One region of the Anoxybacillus sp. FSL W8-0104 genome, then DNA from elsewhere that is predicted to be linked to it. Evidence: a T-box and tRNA genes for the amino acid it is inferred to sense, from the RefSeq annotation. Region 1 holds a T-box; the other holds one or more tRNA genes.
What was found. The T-box of region 1 lies ahead of NST18_RS10590 (valine--tRNA ligase). A T-box ahead of a tRNA ligase gene usually reads a tRNA of that ligase, here a tRNA-Val.
Positions count from the first base shown of each region.

Region 2: it encodes a tRNA-Val, which carries the amino acid that the T-box ahead of NST18_RS10590 (valine--tRNA ligase) is inferred to sense. The anticodon was not compared.

Region 1 is NZ_JBBOQU010000001.1:1,993,974-2,004,097, reverse strand. It holds gene spoVID (stage VI sporulation protein D) at 1-707, shown strand, start outside; gene NST18_RS10600 (aminoglycoside phosphotransferase) at 723-1,619, shown strand; gene NST18_RS10595 (hypothetical protein) at 1,604-1,795, opposite strand; T-box leader at 1,931-2,153, shown strand; gene NST18_RS10590 (valine--tRNA ligase) at 2,195-4,819, shown strand; gene NST18_RS10585 (bifunctional folylpolyglutamate synthase/dihydrofolate synthase) at 4,886-6,190, shown strand; gene NST18_RS10580 (VWA domain-containing protein) at 6,249-9,035, shown strand; gene NST18_RS10575 (hypothetical protein) at 9,071-10,124, opposite strand, start outside.
Region 2 is NZ_JBBOQU010000001.1:152,533-162,656, reverse strand. It holds gene glmS (glutamine--fructose-6-phosphate transaminase (isomerizing)) at 1-81, opposite strand, end outside; gene glmM (phosphoglucosamine mutase) at 472-1,818, opposite strand; gene NST18_RS00915 (CdaR family protein) at 1,838-3,070, opposite strand; gene cdaA (diadenylate cyclase CdaA) at 3,063-3,884, opposite strand; gene NST18_RS00905 (anti-sigma factor family protein) at 3,948-4,562, opposite strand; gene sigW (RNA polymerase sigma factor SigW) at 4,580-5,143, opposite strand; gene NST18_RS00895 (ISLre2 family transposase) at 5,362-6,711, opposite strand; gene rocF (arginase) at 6,915-7,811, opposite strand; tRNA gene NST18_RS00885 (tRNA-Ala) at 7,946-8,018, opposite strand; tRNA gene NST18_RS00880 (tRNA-Gly) at 8,020-8,094, opposite strand; tRNA gene NST18_RS00875 (tRNA-Lys) at 8,101-8,173, opposite strand; tRNA gene NST18_RS00870 (tRNA-Gln) at 8,184-8,258, opposite strand; tRNA gene NST18_RS00865 (tRNA-Tyr) at 8,404-8,488, opposite strand; tRNA gene NST18_RS00860 (tRNA-Thr) at 8,494-8,569, opposite strand; tRNA gene NST18_RS00855 (tRNA-Val) at 8,629-8,704, opposite strand; tRNA gene NST18_RS00850 (tRNA-Glu) at 8,715-8,786, opposite strand; tRNA gene NST18_RS00845 (tRNA-Thr) at 8,802-8,874, opposite strand; tRNA gene NST18_RS00840 (tRNA-Asn) at 8,877-8,951, opposite strand; rRNA gene rrf (5S ribosomal RNA) at 8,983-9,099, opposite strand; rRNA gene NST18_RS00830 (23S ribosomal RNA) at 9,217-10,124, opposite strand, start outside.

The DNA of each region.
Region 1 (10,124 bases):
ATGTGCTGATCGAATCATTTGATTATGACTTACGGAAAAACGAATTACTTCTTATTGCTGAAGTGGCCATTCACGGTATTCAAATGGATGATGATCGAGAAGACGAAGAAGAGTGGGATGCGTACAACGTAGACGACTTTGAACCGTTTGAAGCTGTTGCCCATCAAGAAGTATATGAAGAAGAAAAAGAAGAACAAGAAGAACGAGAAACAATCGTCAATGTACCGACATTTTATATGCTCCATGAAGAACAGGTAGCTGATAATGACGAACATAAAGAAGAACGGATTGATGTTCAAGGGGAGCATGAAGAAGAACAGGTAGCTGATAATGACGAACATAAAGAAGAACGGATTGATGTTCAAGGAGAGCATGAAGAAGAACAGGTTGATACTCAAAAGGGATATGAAGAAGAACAGGAGAGCAAGCGAGAAGAAACGTCTTTTCAACTTGAACTAAAAGGAAGGGAGACGAACGAAAAGCGGAATGAAAATGCGTTATATTTAACAAAACTATTTGGTAAAAATGAAGAACAGGCATTTGCTCGTTTGAAAATTTGTATTGTCCAACAGGGCGATTCGTTGGACAAGATCGCCGAGCGATACGACGTATCTGTTCAACAGTTGTTGCGTACAAATCATTTAGAAAGCGGTGCGGATATACACGAGGGGCAGTTACTATACATTCCAACGCCAAGTAAAGTATAAAAGGGCGGCATGGTGATGAAACAAGCGAGCGTGCAAAAATGGGAAACGATAAATGGAACATACGCGATTAAACGCATCGATTCATTTGCTTATTGGCAGGTGATTGAGCAAGCTTACCGCTTACGCATTCCGCTTGCTATTCCGATTTATGAAGCGAAAAAGCGAGATGGGCAATGGTATTATATGATGCCTTGGCTAAAAGAAAAAACGGATCCAACATCGTCATTTTTTCACGATTTAGCGCGATGGCATAAACATTCGTTAAAAGAAATACAAACGACTGAAACGGAAATCGAATCTTATTATGAGGAACGAAAAAGCTCACTTGAAAAGGCAAAACAAACATTAACTCATCATATTGAACAATGTGAAAAACAATGGTATATGTCGCCGTTTCAACTGCAATGTTGCACTCATTTTCTCGATATTATGCGCGCCATCTCGTTTTCTGAACATACGTTAAATGAATGGCGCGAGCGCATGCGTGAAAAAAAGACGGTGCGTATTTGTTATATTCACGGTCGACCATCGTTTCAACATTATGTGGAACGAGAAGATGGCACTGCGTATTTTATTAGTTTCGAACGGGCGCGCTGGGCTCCACCATTTCATGATTTGCTTTTCTTTTTCCGCCAATATTTGTATACGTATCCGTTGACGTGTGATGAAGCGGTACAGTGGCTTGCACAATATGAACAAACATTGGCGCTTGAAGAAGATGAACGGTTATTGTTTTTTCATTTACTTGTTGATCCACATCGGTTTGTTCGTCTCATTCATCGGTACGAACAACAACGTCATGACCGGCAACTGACCGCTGCTTGGCAACGGGCATATTGGCAAATGAAAAATATTGAATATGTCATTGGAAAATGGGAAGAAGAAAAGCAACAACATCAAATCCAATCGTAATGTAAAGCGAAGGAAAGCAAAATAAAAATGGCGAGTAAAATGACATCAATGGTTGTTGGAAATAAAATGGTACGAATCGCCTGAACGACGGTAATCGGGATGATGCATTGTTCAGCAATAAAGCGAAGTTTTCGTAGCCACGGTGGCCAGGCGTACGGATTGTAACGCTTACGCATATGCTCACCTCCTTTTCAAATGATTAGCTCCACATATTGGAGCTTTTCTTTTTTACCATATGTATAAAGAAGTGAAAATGTGGCAAACCTTATTGACGATTCATATGATTTTTATATAGTATTATGTATGAATAGAAAAAAGCGAAGATAGGGAAGAGTACGGCGCAACCCGCCTAGCAGAGAGGGAAATCAGTAGCTGCGAGATTTCCTAGGTTCGTGGTCGTCGGAAGGTCGCCCTGGAGCTGCTTCTTCGAACGAAAGTAGAAGAGGCCGGTGCATCGCCGTTATCGATTTGAGTGCTTAAGCGTTGCTTAAGAAAAAAGGTGGTACCGCGAAAGAGTCTCCTTTCGTCCTTTTCGGATGAAAGGAGTTTTTTATTTTAGCGAAGGAGGGATTTGTATGTTACCGCCGAAGTACGACCACCGTGCTGTTGAGGCAAACCGTTATGAATGGTGGCTAAAAGGAAAATTTTTTGAAGCAACAAGTGACGAAAGGAAGAAACCATTTACGATCGTCATTCCACCCCCAAATGTGACAGGGAAACTTCATTTAGGACATGCGTGGGATACGACGTTACAAGACATTATTACGCGCATGAAGCGCATGCAAGGGTACGACGTGTTATGGCTTCCGGGCATGGATCATGCGGGTATTGCTACGCAAGCAAAAGTAGAAGAAAAGCTGCGCAACGAAGGAAAAACACGTTACGACTTAGGACGTGAAAAGTTCGTTGAAGAAACGTGGAAATGGAAAGAAGAGTATGCTGGGCATATTCGCTCCCAGTGGGCAAAGCTTGGGCTCGGACTCGATTATACGCGAGAGCGCTTTACGCTTGATGAAGGACTATCTAAAGCGGTGCGTGAAGTGTTCGTTTCGCTATATAAAAAAGGACTGATTTATCGCGGCGAATATATTATTAACTGGGATCCGGTGACAAAAACAGCATTATCGGACATTGAAGTCGTATATAAAGATGTGCAAGGTGCGCTATATCATATACGCTATCCGCTTGCGGACGGCTCAGGTTATATCGAAGTGGCAACGACACGTCCAGAAACGATGCTTGGCGATACAGCCGTTGCCGTTCATCCAGAAGACGAACGCTACAAACATCTTATCGGAAAAACAGTCATTTTACCGATCGTCGGTCGCGAAATTCCGATTATTGGTGATGAGTACGTTGACATGTCGTTCGGTTCTGGGGCAGTAAAAATTACGCCAGCACACGATCCAAACGACTTTGAAATCGGAAACCGTCACAACTTGCCTCGCATTCTCGTCATGAACGAAGACGGTACGATGAACGACAACGCTCTTCAATATAAAGGGCTCGATCGCTTCGAATGCCGTAAGCAAATTGTGAGAGACTTACAAGAACAAGGCGTGCTGTTTAAAATCGAGGAACATATGCATTCGGTTGGTCATAGTGAACGTAGTGGTGCTGTTGTAGAACCGTATTTATCGACGCAATGGTTCGTCAAAATGAAGCCGCTTGCTGAAGCTGCGATTGAACTACAAAAAACAGAAGGAAAAGTGAATTTCGTTCCAGAGCGATTTGAAAAAACGTACTTACATTGGATGGAAAATATTCGCGATTGGTGCATTTCTCGTCAGCTTTGGTGGGGGCATCGTATTCCAGCATGGTATCATAAAGAAACAGGCGAAGTGTATGTCGATCATGAGCCACCAGCTGATATCGAAAATTGGGAACAAGATCCAGATGTATTAGATACATGGTTTAGTTCTGCGCTTTGGCCGTTTTCAACGATGGGCTGGCCGGATGAAACATCGGCAGACTATAACCGTTATTATCCAACGGATGTGCTTGTAACAGGATATGACATCATTTTCTTCTGGGTATCGCGCATGATTTTCCAAGCGCTTGAGTTTACAGGAAAACGTCCGTTTAAAGATGTGCTTATTCACGGACTAGTACGCGATGCACAAGGACGAAAAATGAGCAAATCGCTCGGTAACGGCGTTGATCCGATGGATGTGATCGATCAGTACGGTGCCGACTCGCTTCGTTACTTTTTAGCGACAGGAAGTGCACCTGGTCAAGACTTGCGCTTTAGCACAGAAAAAGTTGAAGCGACATGGAACTTCGTCAATAAAATTTGGAATGCTTCTCGCTTTGCGCTCATGAACATGGAAGGATTCACGTATGAAGACATTGATTTACATGGTGAAAAATCGGTTGCCGATCATTGGATTTTAACACGTTTAAATGAAACGATTGAGACGGTAACAAAACTTGCCGATAAATACGAGTTTGGTGAAGTCGGTCGCGTATTATATAACTTCATTTGGGACGACTTATGCGATTGGTATATTGAAATGGCGAAATTGCCGCTATACGGCGAAGATGAACAAGCGAAGAAAACGACGCGCTCTGTTCTTGCTTATGTGCTTGATCAAACGATGCGTCTCCTTCATCCGTTTATGCCGTTTGTGACGGAAGAAATTTGGCAACAACTTCCTCATGAAGGAGAGTCAATTACAGTTGCTTCGTGGCCACAAGTCCGTTCTGAACTAAGCAGTCATGAAGCGGCCGAACAAATGCGCTTGCTCGTCGATATTATTCGTGCGGTGCGTAACATTCGCGCAGAAGTGAATACGCCGCTAAGCAAGCCAATTACGCTGCATATTAAAGCGAAAGACGAGCAAATTGCGAATACGCTTCAGAAAAACCGCTCATATATCGAGCGCTTCTGTAATCCTAGCGAGCTTGTCATCGACACGACGATTCCAACGGTCGAGAAAGCGATGACCGCTGTTGTGACAGGGGCAGAACTAAGCTTGCCGCTCGAAGGGTTAATTAATATTGAAGAAGAAGTGAAACGTCTCGAAAAAGAGTTACAGAAACTCGATCAAGAAGTCGAGCGCGTGCAAAAGAAACTAAGTAATGAAGGATTTTTAGCGAAAGCGCCAGCGCACGTAGTTGAAGAGGAACGGAAAAAAGAACGAGATTATCTCGAAAAGCGTGAAGCGGTCCGCGCCCGTCTTGCACAATTAAAACAATAGTTTTATGATGAAGACGAATCCATTTTGGATTCGTCTTTCACTTTAGTAAAAGGGGGATTTTTTTTCATGGTTCGTACATATAAAGAAGCAGTCGATTGGATTCATAGTCGCTTAACGTTAGGTGTGAAGCCGGGACTTAAACGAATGGAATGGATGATGGAGAAGCTCGATCATCCAGAGCGTCGCATCAAGGCGATTCATGTTGGTGGGACGAACGGAAAAGGATCGACCGTTTGCTTTTTACGTCACATTTTACAAGAAGCAGGCTATCGTGTCGGAACTTTTACATCGCCGTATGTGGAGCAATTTAACGAGCGAATAAGCATCAACGGCCAACCGATTAGCGACGTCGATCTCATTCGCCTTGTCCAAGTCATTCAGCCTTTAGCGGAAGAGTTAGAACAAACGGAATTAGGCGGGCCGACAGAGTTTGAAGTTATTACCGCCATGGCACTTTATTATTTTGGCAAAATGAACGTGCAAGACGTCGTCATTTTTGAAGTAGGACTTGGCGGACGCTTAGATTCAACGAACGTTATTTATCCGCTTTTATCGGTGATTACAAATGTCGGTTACGACCATATACATATATTAGGGAATACACTTGAACAAATTGCGTTTGAAAAAGCGGGAATTATTAAAGCAGGCATCCCTGTTATGACAGCGATTGATCAGCGGGAGGCTCTACAAGTAATAAAAGAGAAAGCGACATCGGTACGCTCAAAAGCATATGTGCTCGATCGCGATTTTACCATTTTCGCTCATGAACCAACAACCGATGGAGAACGTTTTTCATTACAAACACCTTTCGCTTCATATGACGATGTGACAATAACGATGCTCGGTGCACATCAAGTGAAAAACGCAGCGCTTGCGCTGATGGTTGCCGACTATTTACGTACGTATTATTCGTTTCTGATTGAGCGTGAACATATGTACAACGGCATTCGAAAAGCAGCATGGCTCGGGCGATTTGAAAAAATGGATGAACGTCCACTTATCATTATTGATGGGGCGCATAACGAAGAGGGAATTGATAGCCTCGTTGCGACAATAAACGCTCATTATCCGAATCGCGGTGTACACGTACTGTTTACAGCGTTAGGGGATAAACCGGTTGCTGCGATGATTCGAAAGTTAGAAACGATTGCCGAGACGATGACGTTTACAACATTTGATTTTCCGCGTGCCCTTTCTGCTGAGCAACTAGCTGAACAAGCGACGCATCGAAACGTTCAATGCGCAACTGACTGGAAACAATGGCTGAAAGAAAAGCGAAAACAAATCGCAACTGATGACATCATTTTAATTACAGGTTCACTTTATTTCATCTCAAATGTGCGAAATTTTATAAAAAATAAATATAACTAAACGAGAGATTGTTGGTATAATAGATAAAAAGTAGGATTTTTGAAAGGGGGAGAGGTAGGTGAGGAGAAGCTTGCTACATTTCTTTTTTGTTTTCTCTTTTGTTATCCTCTTCAGCTGTTATTTTCCTGTACTGGGTCACGCTCAGACATCTCCGTCATTAGATTTCACAGTTGTTCCGTCCCAAAATGAATATGCAAAGCCTCCTAATGAGGATGCTAAGGGACGGCTGGATATAACCATTACTCCAAAAGGAAAAATTGATAACATCGTTCGCCCGCCGATTGATGTCGTGTTTGTTTTTGACATCTCCGGCTCAATGGATGAATTGGGAACGGATCCTATGAAATTTCAAAGTGCTAAACAGGCATTAGCTTCGTCTATACATTATTTCAAGGCAAATGCTAATCCAAGTGACCGATTTGCTCTAGTCCCCTTCTCAGATGGTGTTAAGTATGATCGAGTTGTTCCATTTCCATCGGGTGTGTATAATGTTTCATCCCACTTAGAGACTATTTTAAAAACAGCCAATGGTTTAGTTGCTGGAGGGGGAACAAACTACTTAGCTGCGTTGCAAACAGCTCAGTCCTTTTTTGATGATTCTACTCGAAAAAAATATGTTATATTTTTAACTGATGGTAAGCCAACGGTATCAAAGGTAAAGGAAGAAGTGACATATAATAACCAGACAGCCAATTTAGATGTTGAATATAGATTGTTTAGTAATGGTATAACCTCTGAGAGAGTGATCTACTATCCAAGTGGAAGACAGTCAACTTTATCACGAAATTCAACAGATTATGCAAAATATAAAGAGAAAATACGTAGTCATGCGTTGAATATGTCTAAGGAACTTGGTAGTAGTAATGTCACACTTTACTCGATTGGATTCGGAAATAATCGAGATGTTGACTTAAATTATCTAGAGCGGTTATCGGCGATAACTGGTGGGATTGCCAAACAAGGCACAACACAAAACTTAGTAGAAATTTTCCGGGAATTTTCAAAACTTGCAATAGATCCAGTATTGTCAGGGACAATTCGCATTCCTCTTCATTCGTTCGATGGAAAGGTGCAAATTTTTGAAAATGGTAATGTATGGATTGATGATACTAAGACGAATGCTTACATTTCATTTAACGTCAATTATAACGTTGGTCAGTCTACACCTTCCCCAATAAATGTATCTGTGCCGATCGCGTTCAAGGAAAAAGGAACATATACGCTGAATGCAGAGATGGTTTATAGGGATGTGTATGGTGTAACACAACCGTCTATTAATAAGCAAGTTACGATAGTAGTAAAGGATGAAGTTCCACCGACATTTGACGGAAAAGTAGAGCTTCAAGGGGTTTCCCACGATGTTAGCGCCCTAATTAAATATGGAAATACTAACGGTGATTCTAACCAATTTGTTGCACGATATACGCTAATTCCTAGTGGCTATGTTGGAAGTGGTAAGTCAGGCTATTTAAGCAATATAAAAATTATTCAACCGCTTCCACAAGGAGTAACAACGGTGGCTTCTTCTCAAAATGTTAATGTTTACACTAAGGACGGTACAATGTATGCGGAACTTTTGTTTCCAGATAAGAAAGTTGATTATACAGAACTGAATAATACGTCGTTGAATGTTGATTTAAAATTACAGGTAAACTGGGCGATGGATGCAGTGCAATTGCCTCGGGCGACAGTTTCTTTTGAAGATAGTATCTATGGTCTAAGATCATCTGTATTGCCAATAGCTTCAAAGTTAATCGGGATGAAGGTGAGACTTTTAGAGTTCCCAAACATTTATTATGAAGGAGATAGCCGAGGACTCGTTTCTAAATGGCAGACACTTCCATTGACAACGAATTTGATTGCTGAAACGAAGCATCCTAATGATTATGGGTTACGAATGTTGCCAATCCAGTCATTATCGTTTAAGCCGGACAGCGACAATTATATTATTTTGGTAACTTACAAGGATGGCGAATCGGTTGAATTAAATCTTAAACCTCAGTTAAAAATATTGAAGTCTGACAACGTAGAGATTCCAAGTGGATCTGTGGTAACAGAGCCTGTGAAGGTTCGTATTGTTGGATTTGTGGCAGGTGAAAATGTTTCTTATCAATATCAAATGGCTAACTTAAAGCAAAATATCAATTGGAGTTCACTAGTTGAGCCGTATGAAATTCCGATTACTGTTGACGGTTTAACGACGATTTCTGTTAAGTCATTTGGTGGATTTACAAAAGAGCCTAGCCTCTCATCTGTTTCTGTGACATACAACAAGTTGATTAGTAGCATCAGACTTGAGTACAATAGGGAGATGAATGTGGGAGATGAGCAGATTATTCGACCAGTCATTTCTCCAATTGATGCAACGAACCAGCAGTTACAGTGGAGTTCAAGTGACCCGAATATTGCTACTATTGATCAACAAGGAAAAGTGGTGGCGAAGAGAACAGGTGTTGTGAACATCACAGTTAGAACATTAGATGGAAGTAATTTGTATGAAAGTGCACAAATTCGAGTCATAGATCCTATTGTTTTGCTAGAAGGAATTCGTTTTAAACGTTCGATTTTGTATGTAACAGTTGGCACGAAGGTTTACCTCAATGAAGAAATTGAATTCATACCGGGTAATGCAACAAATAGAAAAATTGATATGAGTTCGAGCTCTCCAAGTTATGTTGCTGTTTTTGAACAAAACGAAAAATGGGTTTTAGAGGCAAAGGAGTTAGGATATGCAACAATCACGGCGAGAGCTAGAGATAACGAGAGGATTTCGGCATCTATGCTTGTCATTGTAAGAGATGGGGATTTAGGAGATGAGTTTGAAGATAAAAGGAATAAATGGTAAAAAGCAGACGCGAGGGTTTAACTCGTGTCTGCTTTTTATTTTACGCTTAATTCATCAATAATTACATGCAACCTTTTTGAAAATGGAAGACCTAATCCGCGAGCGATCAAGACGTTTTTGTCGTGTCGAATGATAAAACGTGATTCGGACACATTTGTGAGTGTTGGATCGGAATTAGGAGGTTCTGACAGCGATGTTACCACTCCGCGATAAGCGTTTATGGTCACTCCCTCGCTGAATCCATCAGCGATTGTTTGTTCACTATTTCCCCTAGCGAACAATCCTCCTTTAATATTGATATACGAACCAACTGCATAAATTACAGCATTGCTCTCGGTATAGAAGTACCCTTGAAGATTTTCTTTTTCGAAACTGAAGCTGTTATTAAAATCATTCACTCGATAAAGCTCTAGACGTCCTTTTGAAAGAATGACAACTTGTTCATTATCTAGACCTGAAATATTGGTATCATATATTGACGTTTTCCCTGTCACGTATATTGTAGAAGCAAGCTGTACTCCGGATTTTCCATTTATAATCAAATCCCCAAACACAATGATGTTTCCCTTAAACTTACTGTTGTTTCCTAAATATAGATCCCCATCTACAATAAGCCATTTGTCTTCTAAGTTAAGCTCTTCGTTTTCAAACACATAGGAAGGAGCAGATTGTAGAACGATAGATTTGCTATTCTGGTTGTTTTTAATAAAGTCTTTAAAAAGCATGACATCATCTATAAGAGAAAAAGCATCATTTGATCTCAGTTGGTTAAAAAGGAGTTCAGGATCTCCCGAATTTTTAATGTAGTTAGCATACTCAGGGCTAAAAGGTTCAACTCCAGCTGCTAGCAATAGTTTATCCTTTAGCGTCCATGAGAAATCCACGTCAATAAAATCTTCTGTCTCCTTTTGAATAAGAAGAGAAGGTGGTAGCTCATGTTCTGAGTAATTTAGCAATGAGTACTCGAATCTATTGTTATTTAGGTTGTAACAGCTTTTTGCCCCATTTCCGTGGTCGCACGTATAACGGTTGCCCTCAACAAACAATATACTTCTTTCACTTGTCGTTGGAAACGTTGTCTGTACCGAA
Region 2 (10,124 bases), 1.8 Mb from region 1:
ACGGTATTCTAATTTTTCTAATCCGTACAATAAAATTTCTTTTGATGGTTGTTCACCAATATAACCAACGATTCCGCACATAAAAAAATCCTCCCTAATGTTAGGGGCAAGAAGGGGCTCTTGCCCCTTAAATAATTGACTTGCTTGCGATGAACGCTCTTTCCTTTGTGCAAAGAGTCGCCTCTTTGTTTTAAGAAAGAACTTGCGGCTGTCATCGCATCAGCCGGGAGGCATCCGCCGAACACTCGATAAACCTCCTCCTCGTCAACTAAGCTTTTTTCCGTCCAAGCTTAGTCCAGGCGCTTTTATACGATCGTTTCCGTCTATCCTCCTTTCATGTAAGATGTCAAACAACAATAGTTTACAACAACAAAGAGGCAACCGTCAATGTGTATCGCTTACCCCTGTATAAACAAAATATGCATAAATGGAATAAACCGTTCCATTTATGCATATTGTCTACCGAAACCATTATTGTGCGCCAAAACGCTCACGAATAACGGACGCAATGCGCTCGACGTATTGATCGCAAAGTTCATTTGTCGGCGCCTCTGCCATCACACGAACGAGCGGCTCCGTCCCTGATGGGCGAACGAGAATGCGGCCGTTTCCAGCCATCTCTTCTTCCACTTCGCGAATGACACGTTGCACTTCTTCGTTTGCGATTGCTTCCTGTTTATCTGTCACTTTTACATTCACTAATTTTTGTGGATATTTTTTCATTTCCCCCGCTAGCTCAGAAAGCGGTTTTTTCGTCGCTTTCATAATATTGACAAGCTGTAACGCTGTCAACAGGCCATCGCCTGTCGTGTTGTAATCAAGGAAAATAATATGCCCAGATTGTTCTCCACCTAAATTGTAACCGTTCTTTTTCATTTCTTCGACGACATAACGGTCCCCTACAGCTGTTTGCACACTTTTTATTCCTTGCGCCTCGAGCGCTTTATAAAAACCGAGGTTGCTCATCACTGTCGAGACGACCGTTTGATGTTTTAAGCGCCCTTGTTCATTTAAATATTTCGCGCAAATGTACATAATTTGATCCCCATCAACGATTTGGCCATTTTCATCAACTGCAATTAATCGGTCGCCATCTCCATCAAACGCTAAGCCAACATCGGCTCCCTTTTCCTTCACAAACGCTGCTAGCGCCTCTGGATGAGTAGAGCCAACCCCTTCGTTAATGTTTAATCCATTCGGCGATGCCCCCATCGTAGACACATCAGCATCCAAATCGGCAAATAAATGCGTCGCCAACGACGATGTCGCACCGTGGGCACAATCAAGGGCAACGTGAATTCCTGAGAAATCTTCATCCACTGTCTGTTTTAAGTATTGTAAATACTTTTGTCCACCTTCAAAATAGTCATTTACTTGTCCTAAATCTTTTCCTGTTGGACGAGGTAATGTATCTTCTTCGCTATCAAGAAGCGCTTCAATTTCCTGTTCTTGTTCGTCGGACAGTTTAAAACCATCCGGTCCGAAAAATTTAATGCCGTTGTCTTGGACAGGATTATGCGAGGCGGAGATCATCACTCCCGCCTGCGCCCCTAGCACTTTCGTTAAATATGCTACACCCGGCGTTGAAATGACACCTAGACGCATCACTTCTGCCCCGATGGAGAGCAATCCAGCAACAAGCGCTCCTTCGAGCATATGACCAGAAATGCGTGTATCGCGTCCGATTAATACTTTCGGACGTTCTTTATCTTTCGTTAATACATATCCACCAAAACGACCAATTTTAAAAGCTAATTCTGGCGTTAATTCGCTATTGGCAATCCCTCGAACACCGTCTGTTCCGAAATACTTACCCATGCTATCGCTCCTTCTATTATTACTCGTTTCTTGTAATGCGAATCGTTGCTTCTTTTTGTGGTAGTCTCCAGCGAACGTTTTGAGGACCATTGACTTCAATTGGTACGTCATGTTCTCCAATACCTAATTCACTAACGTTTAAGTATACCTCAATATCTTTCAACTGAATAGCATTCAGTACACTTTGAGCTCCTAAAGCAGTTAGCGCAATATTTCCATCGGCAGGATCGATAAATTCTGCCTTGTATGCATCGTTTAGTCCAATCACTTCAATTGGAACTTGACCAAACGTTCTCTCTTTTTCTTGCTCCACTTCAATTAAAATTGTAACTTTTGCTGGATCTACAGCTTTTACTCCTTTTGGTACAGGCACATCAACTTGTAAAGTTGTATTGCCTGTAATATCGCTTAAATCGACTTCAATGCCGCTAATAAATTCGATGTCGTCAATTTTTGCTTTTTGTCCAAAAATTGTAACTTCGCTCGGAATCACTTCCATTTTACTAATGCTTAATCCTTCCCGTAGCGTTCCTTTTCGATCAATTTTTAATGGAACTGTTTTGCTTGGACTTTTAATTGGCACAGTAATATCAACAATAGACGGTTCCACATCAAGAGGCAACACATTTCCTTCTTTGTCATACACCGTCACTTTCGACTCTCGCTCAATCGTTTCTTCGACTCCTTTTAAGTCAACACGTGCCTTTACTAACGCAACTTTGTCAATTAGCGTTTTTGCCCCTGTCACTTTCACAATATTTGGCTTCACAATTGGTTGTTCCGGTGAATAACCGTCTGCAATTTGTGATTTATTAATAAAATCGACTTCCACAGAAAAATCTTTTGACACACGCTCATCAATCGTCACAGTAATTGTCGCTGGATCAATAGTAACGCGTAACTTTTCAGAAATATTTCGGTATTTCAAAGGAACTGTATGCTTACCAATTGGCAGTTTAGATAAATCAACATATACTTCAAAATCTCGTTGCAGCTTCGTTGGCGTAACGATGCTTTTCGGCCCCTCAAGCATGACGTTCACCGATTGTGGGATACCAGAAACAACAAGGTTTTCTTGATCGTAATATGCGACGACGGGAACGTCCGTCACTGTTTCGACATCGGTTTGACCGACCGTATTTCTTGACGTGCTGTTTGATTGTGTTTCAATATTCACCGAAACGTAAATCATAAGCGCTAGCAACAAAGAAAAAATGCGTATAAACCATGGGCTATTCATCCATTTATCCACTTTTTTTCGCCCTCCACTGCCAACGAGATGAAGAAGTTGTCTTCGGTTGAACGAGCTCTTTCGTCAGCAATTCTCGCAATACATCTAACTTTAAGTCGCGGTAAAGCTCCCCATTTTTCGTGACAGAAACCGCTCCCGTTTCCTCAGACACAACGACGGTAATGCTGTCTGTCACTTCACTAATACCTAACGCAGCGCGATGCCTTGTGCCAAGTTCTTTAGAAATAAACGGGCTTTCCGACAGCGGCAAATAACAAGATGCCGCAGCGATTTGATTTCTTTGAACAATAACAGCTCCATCGTGAAGTGGCGTATTTGGAATAAAAATGTTAATGAGCAATTCTGATGAAACGTGTGCGTGTAATGGGATGCCGGTTTCAATATAATCGCCCATTCCTGTTTCTCGTTCAATAGAAATTAACGCCCCGATTCGTCGTTTTGCCATATACTCTGTCGCTTTCACAATCGCTTCAATGATGTGCGTTTGCTCTTCCTCTTCAGGCGTCGTGCTCCGAGAAAACAGTTTTCCCCTCCCTAGCTGTTCAAGTGCTCGACGTAACTCAGGCTGGAAAATAATGATGATAGCTAAAAAACCCCATGTAATCGCCTGATCCATCAACCATTGCAATGTGCTTAATCCAATAAAGCTACTTACAATGCGAACAAGGATAATGACAATAATCCCTTTTAGCAGTTGCACCGCTTTCGTACCGCGTACAACCATAATAAGCTTATAAATGACAAACCAAACGACAAGAATGTCTACAAACTTAATGAGGTAATTCACAAATGTTGGGAGCTCTCCAAATGGCATTCTTACACTTCCTTCACTCATTCTAATTGCTCTCACATGTAAAAAAGCCATCAATATGGATGGCTATTTCGTTAATGTTTTGGCGATATTGTAACCGACTCTTTTTACATTATACCAAATCCAATCAAATACTTCATTAACTTCTTCAATTTGTCCGGTTACTTCACCAGCAGAAGCTAAATATTTATGACCGTTAATAACAGTAACGTTGCCACGCACTTCTCCTTCAATTTGAATATCACCATTTCGGACAACAATATCACCTTCCACGACTTTTCCTCTCGGCACAATGATAGTATGATTTTGAACAATTAAATGTTCTTGCTTAGAAAACGAAAATTCATTGTCTTCTTGCCAAACGGCCCACAAGCCACTTGTGCTTAATAGGAGAAATAGTGATGCAGCCGTTAAAAACGGATGATGAGTAAACCACCGTTTCCAACGTACACGTCGTTTTTCACGAGGTAAGTTGTACATCACTTTTTTGATAAAATCGTCTGAAGGGGTGAAGTGAGAAACGTTTTCGACAAACGCCACTGTTTTTTCCAATGCATAAAAATGTTCGCGACATGCTTCACATTGTTGAATATGGCTACGCAATTGTCGTTCTTCCTCTTTTGGAATATCCCCATCTAAGTAGTCATGCATCCATTGAACAATTTGTTTAGAGCATGGCATCTGTCTCACTCCTTTTATCATAAATGGCCTAAATGTTTACGCAATGCTTCACGACCACGATGAATGCGCGTTTTTACTGTGCCAATCGGTAAGTTTAAAATGTCACTAATTTCTTGTAACGATAGTTCGTCAATATATTTTAAAACGATGACTGTGCGATATTTTTCGGGCAATTTTAAAATCGCTTCTTGAACCATTTTCTGTAACTCTAAGCTTTCTAAAGCATCTTCCGGAGAAGTTCCCTTATCTGCAAGCTGAGAGTACATCGTTAGCCCATCTGTTCCTGACACTTCCGCATCTAAATAAACATCAGGCTTTTTTTTACGCATGCGATCGATCGATAAATTCGTTGCAATGCGATACAACCAAGAAGAAAATTTCATAGTTGGATCGTACGTATGGATGTTGACATACGCCCGAATAAACGCTTCTTGTGCCGCATCCTCCGCCTCATGACGATTTCCTAACATGCGATAGCATAGTTGATAAATTTTATCTTTGTACATTTCAACAATATCAGCAAAAGCACTTTGATCTCCTTTTTTAACTGCTTTAATACGTTGCCTAATAAACATGTCCATGTAATATTTACCTCCACATGGGGGCTACTATTTTATACGAATAACATAAAGCAAAGTTCCACAAATCGCAACGAATATGTTCATACTGTTTGAGTCAAGACTTTGTGGGAGATTTTTTTCTCGACCGATTTTTTTGGTTATATATGGTTTTATAAAATCGTTATATGTAAGCGCTTTTACTTACTCTCATCCTGTAGGTATGTGCGTTTTCTCTCGTTTTAAAAACCTTTCAATGCTTGCAATGCCTCGTAAATCGGTGTCCCTGAAGATTGGCGAAGGTATGGGATGTTATCTCGTACCACTTCTGTCATTTGCGTTTGCACGCGCTTCAGTGCCTTTTTCACGATCGTTTCTCGTTTCGTTTCTTCTCGTTCTTCCGCGCCATACATCACTCCATCGCGTGTCCGAATGAGTAACGTATCTTTTATCGCGACGATCGCTCGCAACATCGCTTCAATCCCTGCATCCCTCCAACTTCGACCGTTTTTACTTCGTTTCGCAAACACATGCATCGTTCCTTCCGCACTCCCCATCGCCCTCATGTTTGTCGTGTCAATCCCTTTTTCCTTCAACCATACGCGATAGTCACGCAAACATCCTGGCATCTCCTCGATTCGACGAACAAGCGCCTCGAGTTGCTTTTCCTTCTCCTCATGTTCTAACGTACCGATGGCACTTGTGAGTTCTCGTAACACACCTTCTTCATCCCATGATGCTAACTTCTTTCGAATCACCCGATATCTCGCATGACCTCGGAACAATTGACGAATCTCTCTTGCCACATGGAACCGATCAAGCTGAAAGTACCCCCTGTCCCCGAAATATTCTCGACACGCTGTAATCCATGGGGCTCCATCTCCATTGATGACCACCCAATCCTCAAACGGATCATAGCTGTATTCCTTCATCAGAAAATTCTCTACAGCTTCCCAAATCGGTTCATTCGTTTGATGAACCATATACCGTCGATTCACTAAGGATACGCGTTTCCCGTTTTTCTCCCATCCTTGGTGAATCGTGATGATCTTTTCTTCTTTTCCTTTGATGCGGCTTCGTTGACGTTTCACGTACAACCCGTCTGCTTCGATAAAAAACACGCGCCCTTTTTTCTCCATCGCACGGTGCCCTTCCACCTCTGCCTCGATGATGGACTGGCGAATCGTTTCGTGACTCATACATGCATACCCCACCAGCTTTTCAAGCGACTGCGCAGCCTGTCGATACGAAGAACCCGTCACGGCGAGATGAATCGCTGTCTCCTCTAATAGCGGACTCACTCCATGCGCCCCATCGAACTGGAGAAAGACATCGAGTAAAGACGTATACACCTTTTTTTCACGGTCAAAGTAGTAGTTTCGCTTCACTTCCACCTCTCCAAATAGCGTTTGGAGTCGGATCGTCCGCTTATCTTTGAGCGCATATCGTTTCTTGTCCCGCTGTTCTGCCAATGTGCGGTCGATCTCCTCCAACACCTGTTGAAGGAGATGACCATATTGTTTTTGCATATGTCTAAATAAAGACTGTTCGATCTCTTTTAATGTCAAGCCGTTTGTGATATAATCCTGCATGGGCTCCACTCCTTTCTTTGGTTGTATTTTTTTTCGCACTTACTACCTTACCAGGAGGAGAGCCCGTTTTTCATCTATTTTGCTTACATATCTGACAGGTTCCTTATTATACCAAATCAGGAACCTGTCTTTTTTTCTCCCACAAACATTTTACTCATACGTTCATACTTTAAAAAAATGAAGAGGTGGCATGATGCCACCTCTCATACAAGCTTCTCACCGAACAGCGATCCCATTAAAGCGACAGCAGTTGCAGCTGTTTTATTGCGCTCATCTAAAATCGGATTCACTTCAACAAATTCAGCTGAAGTGATGATTTGCGCTTCAGCTAGCATTTCCATCGCTAAATGACTTTCACGGTAAGAGAGCCCACCGATCACCGGCGTTCCAACTCCAGGTGCATCATGTGGGTCAAGCCCATCTAAGTCAAGAGACAAATGTACACCGTCTGTTCGTTCTTTTAAATACGCAATCGTCTCTTCCATTACTTTTGTCATACCGAGACGATCAACCTCATGCATTGTATATATTTTGATTCCTTTTTCTTTAATTAATTGTTTTTCGCCTTCATCAAGTGCACGAGCACCGATGATCACAATATTTTCTGGTTTCACTTTTGGACTATATCCACCAATCATCGTTAAAGCTGGATGACCAAGTCCTAAACTTGCAGCAAGCGACATACCGTGAATATTTCCCGAGGGAGACGTTTCCTCCGTGTTTAAATCTCCGTGCGCATCGTACCAAATGACGCCTAAACTTTTATAATGTCTAGCCACTCCTGCAAGTGTCCCAATCGCAATGCTGTGATCCCCACCAAGCACTAGTGGGAAACGACCTTTGGCCACAACTTCATCCACCGTAGCGGCTAGTTTTTCATTCGCCTCAGCAACCGCTTTCAAGTTTCGTAATTTTGGATTTGTCACATCTTGAACGCGCTCAGCGCGACCAATTTGAATATCACCTAAATCCTCAATATCATGATTTAAGTTTTCTAAACGCTCTACTACGCCAGCGTAGCGAATGGCACTTGGCCCCATATCAACACCACGGCGTGTTTGTCCTAAGTCCATTGGCACTCCAATAATCGAAATGTCCATCTCGATCTCCTCCCCTTGTTGTATCTGATGTTTATTGTACATGAGGAGAAACAGTTGGCTCAACTCGACAACTTTTTGAATATTTATTCTATAACAAACAGAAAAAACCTTAGGTAATACCTAAGGTTTTAGTATGGAGCCTATCGGGATCGAACCGATGACCTCCTGCGTGCAAAGCAGGCGCTCTCCCAGCTGAGCTAAGGCCCCATGGAGCGGAAGACGGGACTCGAACCCGCGACCCCCACCTTGGCAAGGTGGTGTTCTACCACTGAACTACTTCCGCAAACAGTGAGCCATGGAGGACTCGAACCTCCGACCCTCTGATTAAAAGTCAGATGCTCTACCTACTGAGCTAATGGCTCATTATACAAATGGCTGGGCTAGCTGGATTCGAACCAGCGCATCACGGAGTCAAAGTCCGTTGCCTTACCGCTTGGCTATAGCCCATCGATATAACTTCATGAGTTAACTTCTCAGAATTTACTTCATGAATTAACACCGCAGGATTATTTTGAGAATTTCTGAAGGAAATTCGCGAAATAATCCGACATCGATATGACAAAAATGTATGTAATCATTGTGTGAAAACAAATGGTGGAGGGGGACGGATTCGAACCGCCGAACCCAAAGGGAGCGGATTTACAGTCCGCCGCGTTTAGCCACTTCGCTACCCCTCCGCAAATGGTGCCGGCTGCAGGACTTGAACCCGCAACCTACTGATTACAAGTCAGTTGCTCTACCAATTGAGCTAAGCCGGCAGTCATTTTCCCTAGACTACATTATGCTACCCAATTTCCTACACATTTATCAAAACGTATGGTGGAGGATGACGGGATCGAACCGCCGACCCCTTGCTTGTAAGGCAAGTGCTCTCCCAGCTGAGCTAATCCTCCGTAAAAGGGATGACCCGTACGGGATTCGAACCCGTGTTACCGCCGTGAAAGGGCGGTGTCTTAACCACTTGACCAACGGGCCAACATACGACACACAAGCTTCCAACCGGGCTTGAACCGGTGACCTCTTCCTTACCATGGAAGTGCTCTACCAACTGAGCTATGGAAGCACTGGCTCCGCAGGTAGGATTCGAACCTACGACCGCTCGGTTAACAGCCGAGTGCTCTACCACTGAGCTACTGCGGAATAATCGTAAAAGTGATTTATGCATTATCTTGCCCGGCAACGTCCTACTCTCGCAGGCGGTGTCCCGCCAACTACCATCGGCGCTGGAGAGCTTAACTTCCGTGTTCGGGATGGGAACGGGTGTGACCTCTCCGCCATCGTCACCGAGCAAACATGCTTTAGACAAATGTTATTATAAAGGAATATTTTTTGTTGTCAAGCATTTTTTATTCCTTCAAAACTAGATAACAGGTTTTGTGTAGTCGCCTACGCTTTTCTTGTGTGTTTAGTTAAGTCCTCGATCGATTAGTATCCGTCAGCTGCACGTGTCGCCACGCTTCCACCTCGGACCTATCTACCTTGTCATCTTCAAGGGATCTTACTCGCTTGACGCGATGGGAAATCTCATCTTGAGGGGGGCTTCACGCTTAGATGCTTTCAGCGCTTATCCCTTCCGCACATAGCTACCCAGCTGTGCTCCTGGCGGAACAACTGGTACACCAGCGGTGCGTCCATCCCGGTCCTCTCGTACTAAGGACAGCTCCTCTCAAATTTCCTACGCCCGCGACGGATAGGGACCGAACTGTCTCACGACGTTCTGAACCCAGCTCGCGTACCGCTTTAATGGGCGAACAGCCCAACCCTTGGGACCGACTACAGCCCCAGGATGCGATGAGCCGACATCGAGGTGCCAAACCTCCCCGTCGATGTGGACTCTTGGGGGAGATAAGCCTGTTATCCCCGGGGTAGCTTTTATCCGTTGAGCGATGGCCCTTCCATTCGGAACCACCGGATCACTAAGCCCGACTTTCGTCCCTGCTCGACTTGTAGGTCTCGCAGTCAAGCTCCCTTCTGCCTTTACACTCTTCGAATGATTTCCAACCATTCTGAGGGAACCTTTGGGCGCCTCCGTTACGCTTTGGGAGGCGACCGCCCCAGTCAAACTGCCCACCTGACACTGTCTCCCACCCCGATCAGGGGTGCGGGTTAGAATCTCAGTACGACAAGGGTGGTATCCCAACGGCGACTCCACCTAGACTGGCGTCCAGGCTTCTCAGTCTCCCACCTATGCTGTACATGTCGCACCAACATTCAATATCAGGCTGCAGTAAAGCTCCACGGGGTCTTTCCGTCCTGTCGCGGGTAACCTGCATCTTCACAGGTACTATGATTTCACCGGGTCTCTCGTTGAGA